DNA from 3 places in the Aliiglaciecola aliphaticivorans genome. Region 3 is predicted to be linked to each of the others. Evidence: predicted binding sites of a transcription regulator. Region 3 holds the regulator's gene; each other region holds the start of a gene.
What was found. The regulator sigma-54, encoded in region 3, starts transcription at its own class of promoters, with help from an activator protein. The targets are predictions, from matches to a motif close to GTTGGCACGNNNNTNGNNT.
Positions count from the first base shown of each region.

Region 1: ACYVIL_RS21935 (PEP-CTERM sorting domain-containing protein) is a predicted target of sigma-54. The motif match lies at 2,657-2,675, and genes of this name have one in related genera.
Region 2: ACYVIL_RS10375 (CCXG family PEP-CTERM protein) is a predicted target of sigma-54. The motif match lies at 2,390-2,408, and genes of this name have one in related genera.

Region 1 is NZ_BAAGTF010000097.1:39,120-43,337, forward strand. It holds gene prsT (XrtA/PEP-CTERM system TPR-repeat protein PrsT) at 1-274, opposite strand, end outside; gene xdp1 (exosortase-dependent surface protein XDP1) at 457-1,260, opposite strand; gene pssA (CDP-diacylglycerol--serine O-phosphatidyltransferase) at 1,718-2,533, shown strand; gene ACYVIL_RS21935 (PEP-CTERM sorting domain-containing protein) at 2,791-3,384, shown strand; gene flhA (flagellar biosynthesis protein FlhA) at 3,667-4,218, shown strand, end outside.
Region 2 is NZ_BAAGTF010000019.1:15,098-19,315, forward strand. It holds gene ACYVIL_RS10360 (UDP-glucose dehydrogenase family protein) at 1-258, shown strand, start outside; gene galU (UTP--glucose-1-phosphate uridylyltransferase GalU) at 260-1,153, shown strand; gene ACYVIL_RS10370 (ComEA family DNA-binding protein) at 1,197-1,520, opposite strand; gene ACYVIL_RS10375 (CCXG family PEP-CTERM protein) at 1,760-2,347, opposite strand; gene ACYVIL_RS10380 (isocitrate dehydrogenase) at 2,555-3,562, opposite strand; gene ACYVIL_RS10385 (hypothetical protein) at 3,708-4,218, opposite strand, start outside.
Region 3 is NZ_BAAGTF010000017.1:33,832-38,049, reverse strand. It holds gene lptA (lipopolysaccharide transport periplasmic protein LptA) at 1-184, shown strand, start outside; gene lptB (LPS export ABC transporter ATP-binding protein) at 184-909, shown strand; gene ACYVIL_RS09255 (RNA polymerase factor sigma-54) at 971-2,449, shown strand; gene hpf (ribosome hibernation promoting factor) at 2,478-2,765, shown strand; gene ptsN (PTS IIA-like nitrogen regulatory protein PtsN) at 2,784-3,230, shown strand; gene rapZ (RNase adapter RapZ) at 3,227-4,072, shown strand; gene ACYVIL_RS09235 (HPr family phosphocarrier protein) at 4,069-4,218, shown strand, end outside.

The DNA.
Region 1 (4,218 bases), on a different contig from region 3:
TAGGGTCTGCACCCATAGCTAAAGCTTCTTCTAAAATTTCTTCTGATTCATACATATAGCCGCTAATCAATAATACTTTTCCCATGAGTATTTTAGCGGGAAGGTTATCTTCATTTTCTTTTAAGCTGTTTTTTAGGTGGATATAAGCAGTTTCAAAATCTTTATCTTCAAATGAAGCCAGAGCTTTTTCATAAAATTCACTACTGCTCTGTGCGAAAACCTGACTGCTCAATAACAATAAGGCAGCGATAGATATTTTTTTGGCAAGTTTCACCACGTAAGATCTCTCTATAATTGTGAGCTCAAGGATTGTTCGTAAGTTGATACAACAAGATACCGCAAAGCGTAAAGACTTTACACCGTTAGTGGATAAAATACTGAACATAGAGGAGGTTATATCGCTAACAAGCAGGCATAAAAAAAGACGGCGAACCGTCTTTTTCACAGATTTATTGTTTAGGCTGACAGTTTGCGTCTAAATATCGCCGCAGCACCAATTAGCAATAAAGCGAATGTTGCTGGCTCAGGTACTTCTTGGGTTTGACCTTCACTTTTACGAGTCGTGATGTTCTTTAATTTAATCGCATCGTAATAGTTGTCTCCAGAATTACCTGAAAAAACCGAGTTATATACGCCCACTAACCAATACTTGGATTCAAATCCGGCAGATATGGTTGCGGTGTTAGTACCAATATTAAATTTGTCAGTTTGATATCCCCAACCATCAGACATCAAATCGCTCCATTTGGTGCTGGTTGAAAATGGTGTGCTTCCTAAATCGCCTGTACCTGTATAACCCAAAATACTGACATCAGAGTCATTTTTAGTCCAACCGGCTTTAATACTGGTTAACTCTACCGCAGTGTCAAATTCAAACAACACCATGTCGTAGTCAAGCCAACCGCTATTACTACCTTTATTATCTAAAGCATGATGAGGAGAAGAATCACCTTCATCATCGTTGACTGCGCCAAGACCAGAGGAGTAACGTTTTAAATCTGCGCTTTCGATAAACGGGTCTTGATCGTATGCGACATTACTACTGTTACATTCTGGACCTGTGCCACAACTGGCATTACCGGTTGATGACCAAGCTGTTACCGTCATACCGATTGTTCCAGAGGTATAACTAAGGGAATTCGATCCCCAACTGCCACTTGAAGCTAAATTCCAGGATTGGGTCTCATAGGTTGTTGTGCCTGCTGAGGCGTAACCTGCTACTGCCAACGCGAAAAAACCCGCTAAAATTTTATTAACCATAACTATTATTCCTACATCTTCGAAACTGTTGGCCTAAGCCTTTGCTAGAGGTCTTAAGCAATAATTAAACCAACTTTAGTAAATTCACTGTAAACAAGGGCTTGCGCGTTTTTTTGGTGATTTTTTATCAGGTGGAATAGTTCTACTGTAAAAATAATGGACAGTAAAAAAATTACCTGTTTCCAAATGGCTACTTAAACAAAATGCCACCCTTCAAATCTTCGAAAGACCAATTGTAGCCTGGGATTGAATGCTGTTGTGTATATCGTTTGTCACATAGGTATGTTGAGGGATAAGCGCAAAATTAAAATGGAAAACACAAACTGTAAAAGTTTTTTCAAAAAGAAAACTTATATTTGTCATTGTAAGGGGTAAAATTAAACCATATGAATGTATCTATGATTTTGAGCTAATTCAGGGTTGTGCTATCTTGTGCGCTCATTTTGAAGGGGGAATAATGTCAGAATCTAAACGTAAAGGTATTTATTTATTGCCAAATTTGCTGACAACGGCAGGTCTGTTTTCTGGCTTTTATGCCGTGGTTGCATCAATGAATGGTCGATTTGAAGCCGCCGCCGTTGCGATTTTTGTGGCGATGATATTTGATGGCCTTGATGGCCGAGTTGCACGTATGACAAATACCCAAAGCGAGTTTGGTGCTGAATACGACTCCATGGCAGACATGGTGTCATTCGGAATGGCACCAGCTCTTGTTGCTTATAATTGGGGGTTAACTGATTTAGGTAAAGTAGGCTGGTTAGCTGCTTTTATCTATGTTGCAGGCGCAGCATTGAGACTCGCTAGGTTTAATACCCAATTAGGGGTAGCCGACAAGCGATTCTTCCAAGGGTTGGCTAGTCCAGCGGCTGCGGCATTGGTTGCGGGTATGGTATGGGTTGGCGTTGATTATGATGTTGATGGTAAAGAGTTTGGTCTTGTCGTTGCTGTGCTAACTGGCTTAGCTGGTTTATTAATGGTGAGTAATTTCAAATACAATTCATTCAAAGAAGTGGACTGGCATGGCAAGGTACCTTTTGTTGGGCTATTAATCGTGATGTTGGTTTTCATCATAGTGGCTACCGCTCCTTCTTTAGTATTGTTTTTCGTTTTCGCCTTGTATGCGTTAGCGGGACCAATTAACACTTTTCGCAGTGTCGATAAAGTGCGATTGGAAGATGTGGTTGGCGACCATGAAGAGTCCGATTGCGATTTTGCCGTATCACCGAATAAAGTATCGGAGCCAGAGCAAGAAAAGGCATCAGAACAAAAATAGACGCATAAAAAAACACCAGAAAGTGAGCAATGATATAGCGATTAAGTGTCAAATATTTTAACGATCTCTCTTGCCCTATTTATTCATGTGAAAATAAGTTACTGATTATTTTGATAAAAATAAATTGGTTCGGTAATTGCTTTACTTAGTGGCAGAGGTCGCACTGTTTAAGTCGTGACCGATGATTCAAAAACACTATAACAATAACAATAAATAATGAACGAAATCGTTTAAAACAATAATTAAGGTTCACTAGTATGAAGTATTTGAAAAAAGTTTTGCTCGCGACAGGTCTTATGGCAACAACATTGGGAATGTCTCTGTCAGCAAACGCTGGCGCGATTATTCAACAAGATATCTATGCAGATGTTCAGTTTTCTGATTTTAATCCATTCAATATTGATTTAGGTCCTCAGGTTATAGGTTCTGTTACTTACAATACTGAAGACGCGGATGCAGTAGGTTTCTTAAGCACTGTAGACCTTGATTTGTCTATCGGTGACTTAGCTTTAACCATGGCTGATGGTGAGTCAGCGGATTTTGGCCTTCCAATTATAGCGGGTATTAATCCATTTGATCCAAATGCTGGGTTAGATTTTTTAATTGAAACATTCGCTTTATTTGGCGCTATGCCAGACTACGTATTAACGTTAGATGTTGGCAATTACGATGGTATAGTTGTTATTGATGAATATTTGTACGATGCAAGTGGCAATATAGACGGGCCTTATCTTGACGCCTTTGGTATTACAACACTTGGCGACGTAACCTATGTTCCAGAGCCTTCGGCTTTAGTGCTTATGTTAGCTGGCCTAGGTTTATTAGTGCGCAGAAAAATTGCTGCTAAGTAAGCTAAACTAATTTATCAAAAAACCTGGCAGTTTTGCCGGGTTTTTTTATGTTTGTTGTTCCAAACTCACTACGAAACGCGGCTATCTAACACTCACATCTAGCTCAACTAAAACGCTTATTACGTGCTATTTCAATTACCCCCCACCCAATTTCCTTAGCAACCGTGTCCTATTGGCTTAGTTGATTATTCTAAGTTGGGAAAACGTCAATTATCAGTCGATATTTTTGGCGCGTTTGTTGCAAAACCTATGATTATATTCACAACCGTCAAAAAATTGTTTATGGAACTTGCAGGTTACCTTAATCGGGTAGATAAAAATCAGGTCAAGAGCTTTATGAATGGGATCGGCGCCCCAATCGTAGTGCTAGCCATTATGGGCATGGTGATTCTACCGATGCCTGCATTTCTGCTGGATATTCTTTTTAGTTTTAATATCGCCCTATCACTTATGGTCATTTTGGTGGCAGTTTTTACCAATAAACCTGTGGATTTTGGTATTTTCCCTCTCGTATTGTTAGTCGCGACGGTACTGCGTTTGGCATTAAATGTAGCTTCCACTCGAATTGTCTTGTTAGAGGGGCATGAAGGTGGCGATTCCGCCGGTAAGGTTATACAAGCTTTTGGTGAAGTGGTCATTGGAGGCAATTATGCAGTAGGTATTGTGGTTTTTGCCATCTTACTGATCATTAACTTTAAAGTGGTAACCGCTGGTGCAGGACGTATTTCAGAAGTAAGTGCACGTTTTACCTTGGACGCCATGCCGGGTAAACAAATGGCGATAGATGCGGATTTGAATGCTGGCTATATTGATCAAGATGAAGCAAGAAAAAGA
Region 2 (4,218 bases), on a different contig from region 3:
GAGACTCAGCGTATTTACGGTGTACGAGACGATCTGAGCCTAACTGGCACCAAAGAAGCGGCCCTTAAAGGTGCTGACTTCTTAGTTATCTGCACCGAGTGGCAGGCATTTAGAGCACCTGATTTTGAATTATTAAAACAGTCGCTAACTGAGCCATTATTATTCGATGGACGAAATTTATTTGAACCTAAGCTAATGCAGGAATACGGATTGCATTACTATGCTATAGGTCGTGGATTATCAATAAAGGAACGTTAATATGAGTCAGGTTAAAAAAGCAGTCATTCCAGTTGCAGGACTGGGGACAAGAATGTTACCCGCAACAAAAGCTATTCCAAAGGAAATGCTGCCAGTTGTAGACAAACCACTGATTCAGTATGTGGTAGCGGAGTGTGTCGCCGCGGGTTTGAAAGAAATTATATTGGTGACCCATGCAAGTAAGAACAGCATTGAGAACCATTTTGATACTAGTTTTGAGTTAGAAGCAACACTCGAGAAACGGGTTAAGCGCCAATTGTTAGAAGCGGTACAAGCTATCTGTCCTAAAGACGTGACTATTATGCACGTACGCCAAGGTGTAGCTAAAGGTTTGGGCCACGCTATCTTGTGTGCTCGTCCAATGATCGGTGATAACCCTTTTGCAGTGGTTCTGCCAGATGTCATCATTGATGATGCTGCTTGTAACCCTAAAAAGGACAACTTAGCCGACATGGTCGCTACCTTCAATACCAGCCAGGTCAGTCAAATTATGGTTGAAGCTGTACCTGAAGAGTTGGTACATAAATACGGCGTGGTTGATTTAGAAGGTAAAGACTTAGGTGAAGGTGAGTCAGCTAAGATCCACAGAATGGTAGAAAAGCCACCACTGGAAGAAGCGCCATCTAACTTAGCCGTAGTGGGTCGTTACGTTTTATCTGAAAGTATTTGGGATGAGTTAGAAAAAACTCAGCCTGGTGCGGGTGATGAAATTCAATTAACCGATGCCATAGACACAATGATGGAAAAAGAGCAGGTTGATGCGTATTACATGACGGGTAAGAGCCATGATTGCGGCAGTAAACTTGGTTATATGAAAGCCAACATTGAGTACGGTTTACGCCATGAAGAAATCAAAGATGAGTTTCTTGAGTTCTTAAAAGAAACCATTAAGTAGGTGTTAAAACAGCATGAAAGTGGCGCCAATCGGCGCCATTTTTTTATTTTACAGAAACCGAAGTTTTCAGTTTTTCTAACATGCGATCACCAATCCCTTTCACATTGGTAATATCTTCCACACGCTTAAAACTGCCATTGGCTTTTCGATAGGCCACAATATCTTGCGCTTTTTTTGCACCAATACCAGGTAAGGCTTCTAAATCGTTGGCGGTAGCCGTATTCAGATTGATAGGTGTTGCTTGCGCCTGCAATTGGGTTTTCGCAGTGTCCATTTTTTGATTTAAACTTTTAGCATGAAGGGTGAGTGGGCTGCCTGCCAGAAAAACTGCGCAAGCAATAACTAAAGTGGGTAAGAACTTTTTCATATTGAATCTCCGTGTTCATTTTTAATCCGTTAGTGCGTCATTTGCACGATTTAAAATTAGTCCGGCTTTGTTTATATGTAAAGTCTAGTTTTTGGGTGTGCCACATAGTTAGAGGGGGAAAGCGTATCGAGGAGAGTATTTAAATAATCACTTTTCTAAGCAATTAAAAAAGGCCCTTGAAAAGGACCTTAGTTAAACTCTACTGTTTAGTAGAATATTCAGGGTAGCTTTACGCAGGGTTATTTTTTACGGCGAAGCGCTAATAAACCCATACCTAGTAATAGAATGCCTGCTGGCTCAGGTACGCTAGCCGCTTCTACTGAAGCAAGTGATAAAGCTTGAACGTCGCCAGAGCTGACTTCGGTTAGCCTAATTGAGTTGTTACCACTACAACAGTTTTCAGCCCAAAACAATTCGATTGTGTGGCTACCAATTGCGATGTCGTTCAAATCAACAGAAAATACATCTGAGTTACCCCAATTATATTTCCACCAAAGGTTGTCAGTGCGTTCAGATACTAACGTTCCATCTAAGTAAAGCTCGGCTCCATAACCGGCGTCTAGGCCTGCTTCAAGTGTCCAACTTCCTTCATAGCCCATATTAAATTCAACAGTTAATAAGTTCACGCTATCTTGAGCTGTATTGAAGTTATCAGTAGAGCTAATGCTATTCACTGAAGATGAAGGCAATAAATCGAATGCGGCTTGCAGATCACTGCTATCAAAACTACCAGCAATGTCGCGAGATTCTAGGGTGATGACAGTTGCGTTAACTGATGCGGAAATTACAAAGCTTGCCAATAAGGCAGATTTTAAAAGATTTATCATGACTGCTTCCTATGATACTAAAAATTATTTAAAAACATGATTAAGCACAACTTGTGCCAATATTTAAATTGTTGATTTTAATTGATTTATTTGTGTTTTTGCGAGTGGTCGGATTAGTTGTGTAAAATATTTTGACAGTTCAAAATGAAAAAAGCCGTTACATTATTCAATGCAACGGCTTGTGTAGAGAGCTTCTAAATCTTTTGTTTAAAGTCTATCTAAAACCGCTTGAGTGAAGTCAGTTGTGCCGTGCTCACCACCTAAATCACGTGTGGTGCGATCACCTGATTCGATAACGTCTTTAAGGGCATTACGAATTTTTTCGGCTTTATCACCCATTTGTAAATATTCAAGCATTTGTACTGACGCTAAAATAACTGACGTTGGGTTGGCTAGGTTTTTACCTGCGATATCTGGTGCAGATCCATGAACCGCTTCAAAAATAGCGCAGTCTGAGCCAATGTTAGCCCCAGGAGCCATGCCTAAACCACCGACTAATCCAGCACAAAGATCGGAAAGAATATCGCCAAACAAGTTGGTTGTTACCATTACATCAAATTGATGAGGATTCATCACCAATTGCATGCAGGCGTTATCCACGATCATTTCTGTTGATTCGATGTCGGGATATTTGTCGGCTATTTCTCTGGCCACTTTCAAAAATAAACCTGAAGTCGATTTTAAGATATTGGCTTTGTGAACGGCGGTTACTTTTTTACGACCTTCGCGACGGGCTAATTCGTATGCGAAAGTAATAATGCGCTCAGCGCCTTCACGGGTAATAATACTTTTCGCTTCTGCTTCTGTACCATCATCAGAAACCACTTGTCCTAGGCCCGAGTACATGCCTTCAGTGTTTTCTCTGACGGTAATGATGTCGATGTCTTCATAACGTGCTTTCGTTCCTTTAAAGGACAATACTGGGCGCACGTTTGCGTACATTTGGAACTTTTTACGCAAGCTAACGTTAATGGAGGTAAAGCCCTCACCTACTGGGGTAGTTAGTGGGCCTTTTAACGCGACTTTATTTTTTTCAATAAGATCTAGAGTCTCTTGAGGTAATAACTCACCGTGGTTTTCCAACGCCATCAAACCTGCATCGGCGAAGTCATACTCAAAGTCGCAGCCAACTTTTTCTAATATTTGGAGGGCCGAATCGACGATATCAGGTCCGATACCATCTCCTTTGATAACGGTAATGCGTTGTTGTGTCATGATCTATTCCTATTTTACACTTTCGAGGGCTGGGGAGTTAGCCGGCGTACAGACTGAATTTAAGGGGCAGATTTATACCATTTTTAGCGCTGATTTTCCATGTATTACGACGATTTCCGCAGTTTTGTTGCTGAATTTACGGATATTAGGGGAGTGCACAGTAACTATGGCTGAGTTGCAGTGAATTGGCTAACAATTCACTAACGTTTTGTTCATTTAATTTAAAAAAGCTTAGGCACTGAGAATAATAATTTTGAGAGGGGTTATTGGCTATCTGTTCACTGAAATAAATTCTTCTGGCTAATAATAAACTCAAGCCAAGGGTCATGATCATGGTTTTAAGTATGGGTTTTTTGGGTAGTTCATCCGATAGCAAACCATTTGCAACAATCGCTTCGGCATACAAAGCAGGTTGTTGCCACGCTTGGCATAACTTTAAACAATGACTGCGCAGTGTCTCTGCATTGCGAAAATCGAACAGACACCGAATATCCTGCTGACGTTCAACACTGAGGCTCCATTTTGTGCGGGTTTTAAGGGCAGGCTGGGTAAATAAACCACTACATGCAAAGCACAATAACGTGGAGGCTTCCTCAGGAGATAGGTGTTTATTCTGAGAACTGAGGTTAGCCGCAATTTGACTGGCTAAGCGTATG
Region 3 (4,218 bases):
ATCCATTCAATTCAATATGGAGTTAGAACAATTAATAGCTGAAAGTGACAGCAATGCAGAAGGTGGTGTTACGGCTATTTTTCAACCTGAAAGTATTCGTAAACGTCAGGACGAAAGTGCAAACGAAGAATCCAAAAATTCAGAACAGCAAGACATTAACAAGTTGCAGGATGAACAACCTTAATGGCAACATTAAAAGCAACCAATTTAGCTAAATCATATAAATCTCGACAGGTAGTTCGTGATGTTAGTTTGGAAGTGTCTACTGGACAAATTGTTGGTTTGTTGGGTCCTAATGGTGCAGGTAAAACAACCACGTTTTATATGATTGTTGGGCTAGTACCTTTAGACAAAGGCGATATTTTTATTGACCAAACAGCGTTGACATTGCAGCCCATGCACATTCGGGCTAGAAAAGGAATTGGGTATCTTCCCCAAGAATCATCTATATTTCGTAAACTGACCGTTTACCAAAATATTATGGCAATTTTGCAAACCCGAAAGGAATTGAGTTCTGACCAGCGCGAAGAGCAAGCTGATGCATTACTCGATGAGTTTAATATAAATCACATTCGCAATAGCCTTGGCATGAGTTTATCTGGGGGCGAACGTCGAAGAGTAGAAATAGCACGGGCGTTAGCTGCCGCACCAGAATTTATCCTATTGGATGAGCCTTTCGCTGGAGTAGACCCTATTTCGGTGAATGACATAAAAAAAATAATTCAACACTTGCGTGACAGAGGTATTGGAGTATTAATAACGGATCACAATGTACGTGAAACCCTAGACGTGTGTGAAAAAGCGTATATTGTGAGTCATGGTGAATTAATAGCTTCTGGTACTGCAGAAGAAGTTTTAAATAATCAACAAGTCAGAGATGTATACCTTGGCGAGCAATTCAAGCTATAGTACAGGTATGTTGTTTTTAACCAAAGCTTTGTGGCTAAACAAGTAAGAATAAAAAAACTAAATGAAACCCTCGTTACAATTAAAATTTAGTCAGCAACTAACAATGACGCCTCAATTGCAGCAGGCGATACGTCTATTGCAGTTGTCAACGCTGGATTTACAACAAGAAATACAGGAAGCGTTAGAATCCAACCCCCTTTTGGAAGTAGAGGATGGTTCTGATGTCCCCACTGGGGATTCCGCTCTAGCAGATAGTAATGATAAATTCACTGAAGAAACCGTTTCCGCAAGTTCAGATTCCATTGACACTAACGAAGCGTTAGAAAAAGCGGATATACCAGACGAATTACCCATAGATAGTACCTGGGATGAATATATCAGTGCATCTTCAGCACCCGCATCTATTAGTGGTGGTAGCGGCGGGGATGATGATCAAGTTTTCCAAGGCGAAACCAGTGAAAACATACAAGATCATTTGTTATGGCAGATGCGGCTGACCCCTTTTTCAGAAGTTGATAACGCCATCGCCATTGCAATCATCGACTCAATCGATGAATCTGGATATCTCACCATTAGCACTGAAGATGTGCTTGCAAGTCTCGACCACGAAGATGTAGAGCTAGATGAAGTTGAATGTGTTTTAAAACGCATTCAAATGTTCGATCCTATTGGTTCCGGTTCAAGAACTCCCCAAGAGTGTCTAATGGTGCAAATGAATCAATTTGCGCCTGATACGCCATGGTTGAATGAAGCTAAATTATTGATCAGTGAATATGCAGACCTGTTGGGTAGCAAAGACTACCGAACACTAATGCGTAAAACGCGCTTAAAAGAAGATGAATTACGTGAGGCCATGCGCTTATTGCAAACCTTGAACCCTCGCCCAGGCAGCGCGTTAATAATTAGTGATTCAGAGTACGTCATTCCTGATGTTTCTGTAATGAAGAAAAATGGACGTTGGCAAGTAGAGTTAAATCCCGATAGCTTGCCTAAACTGAATGTGAATCAGCAGTATGCAGCTATGAGCCGCAACGCTAAAAACACCAGTGACAGCCAGTTTATTCGTTCACATATGCAAGAAGCCAAATGGTTTATCAAAAGCCTTGAAAGTAGAAATGATACGCTACTAAAAGTAGCCAACTGTATTGTTCAACAGCAAGTCGGATTTTTCGAGCATGGACCGGAAATGATGAAACCAATGGTGTTAAATGATGTCGCAGAAATGGTGGATATGCATGAATCAACCATTTCCCGTGTTACTACACAAAAATATATGCATACACCAAGAGGGATATACGAGCTGAAGTACTTCTTCTCCAGCCATGTGGCAACAGATTCTGGCGGAGAGTGTTCTTCCACGGCGATTCGCGCGCTCATTAAAAAACTTATTGCTGCCGAGCTTCCAACGAAGCCGCTTAGTGATAGTAAGATTGCTGATCTACTGGCCGACCAAGGCATAAAGGTTGCCCGTAGAACCATAGCAAAATACCGGGAGTCTTTATCGATCCCACCGTCTAACCAACGCAAGAGCCTGCTGTAGGCTCGACAACAGAAGGAATACGCTAATTATGCAAATTAACCTTACTGGCCATCATGTAGAAATTACAGATTCATTGCGAGATTACGTAGACAACAAATTTACAAAGTTAGAAAGGCATTTTGATCACATCAACAATGTCCATGTCATTCTCAATGTCGAAAAGCTTAATCAAAAGGCTGAAGCGACAGTTCATCTTAGCGGAGGGGAAGTGTTTGCAACCTCAGAACATAACGATATGTACGCAGCCATTGACGGATTAATCGATAAGCTTGATCGACAGGTGATCAAGCACAAGGAAAAAATCAAACGTCATTAACCTATATTAGATTATTTAATGGAAATTAAAGACATCCTTTCCTCTGACTGCACAAGTTGTGCAGTTCAGGGGACAAGTAAAAAACGAATTCTTGAAACTATCAGCCTGATAGCGGCAGAAAAGATTGACGGTATTGATCAGACTACCATTTTAAATAGTTTGGTAAATCGCGAAAAAATGGGTAGTACAGGAATCGGTAATGGTATTGCCTTACCCCATGGCAGATTAGCCGGCTTAAAAGACGTCGTTGCCATATTAATCACCAGTGATCCTTCCATCAACTTTGACGCCATAGATAACTGCCCTGTCGATATATTTTTTGCTATTTTAGTACCTGAAGATAAAGCTGCAGGCCATCTGCAAACCTTAGCAACCATAGCAACAAAGTTAAGTGACAAAGAGATTCTTAAACGTATCCGCAGCGCACAAGACAATAGCCAGTTATATGAGGCAATCGTTGCATGAAGCTGATTATTATTAGTGGTCGTTCTGGCTCAGGAAAGTCTATTGCACTGCGCTCTTTAGAAGATTTAGGTTATTATTGTGTTGATAATATTCCAGTTAATCTTCTGCCCACCCTGACCCATACGGTGATGGATGAGTATGATCAAGTAGCCGTCAGTATCGATGTGAGAAACCTTCCTAAGGTATCTGGTGAACTAGTCGAAATTCTTGATTATTTGCCAGCAAACTGGGATATGACCATCGTTTATTTAGATGCCAGTGATGACATGCTAATTAAACGTTTCAGCGAAACCCGCAGACTGCACCCGCTGTCACGTCAAAACAAATCCCTTTCAGATGCGATTCAAGCGGAAGGTCAATTATTAGCTCCTATCGCAGAACGTGCTGACTTATATTTAGATACTGACAAGCTTTCAGTTCACCAATTAGCGGAGTTAGTGCGAGAACGAATATTAGGCAAAAAGAGTTCTAGGCTGGTTTTAGTATTTGAGTCTTTTGGATTCAAATATGGCATACCCAAAGATGCAGACTACGTATTTGATGCACGTTTTTTGCCTAACCCCCATTGGGAACCCGATTTGAAACATTTGACGGGTTTAGATTCACCAGTAGAGATATTTTTAGGTTCCCAGCCAATAGTAACGAAATTTATTTGGCAAATTCAAAACCTCATATCGACCTGGCTTCCTCATTTAGAAAGAAATAATCGTAGTTACGTAACAGTCGCAATAGGCTGCACCGGTGGACAACATCGCTCAGTTTATGTTGCCGAGTCATTAGCAAAAACATTTTCAGCTTCTCACCCTGATGTGCAAATTAGACACCGAGAGTTAAACCGATGAACCGCTTCGAAAAACAAATCGTTATCGTCAATAAGCTAGGTTTACATGCACGAGCAGCCACCGAATTAGTCAAAGTAGCCAACCAATTTGACGCTGTAGTAACACTAGTTCAAGGTGAAAAATCAGCATCGGCAAATAGTGTGTTG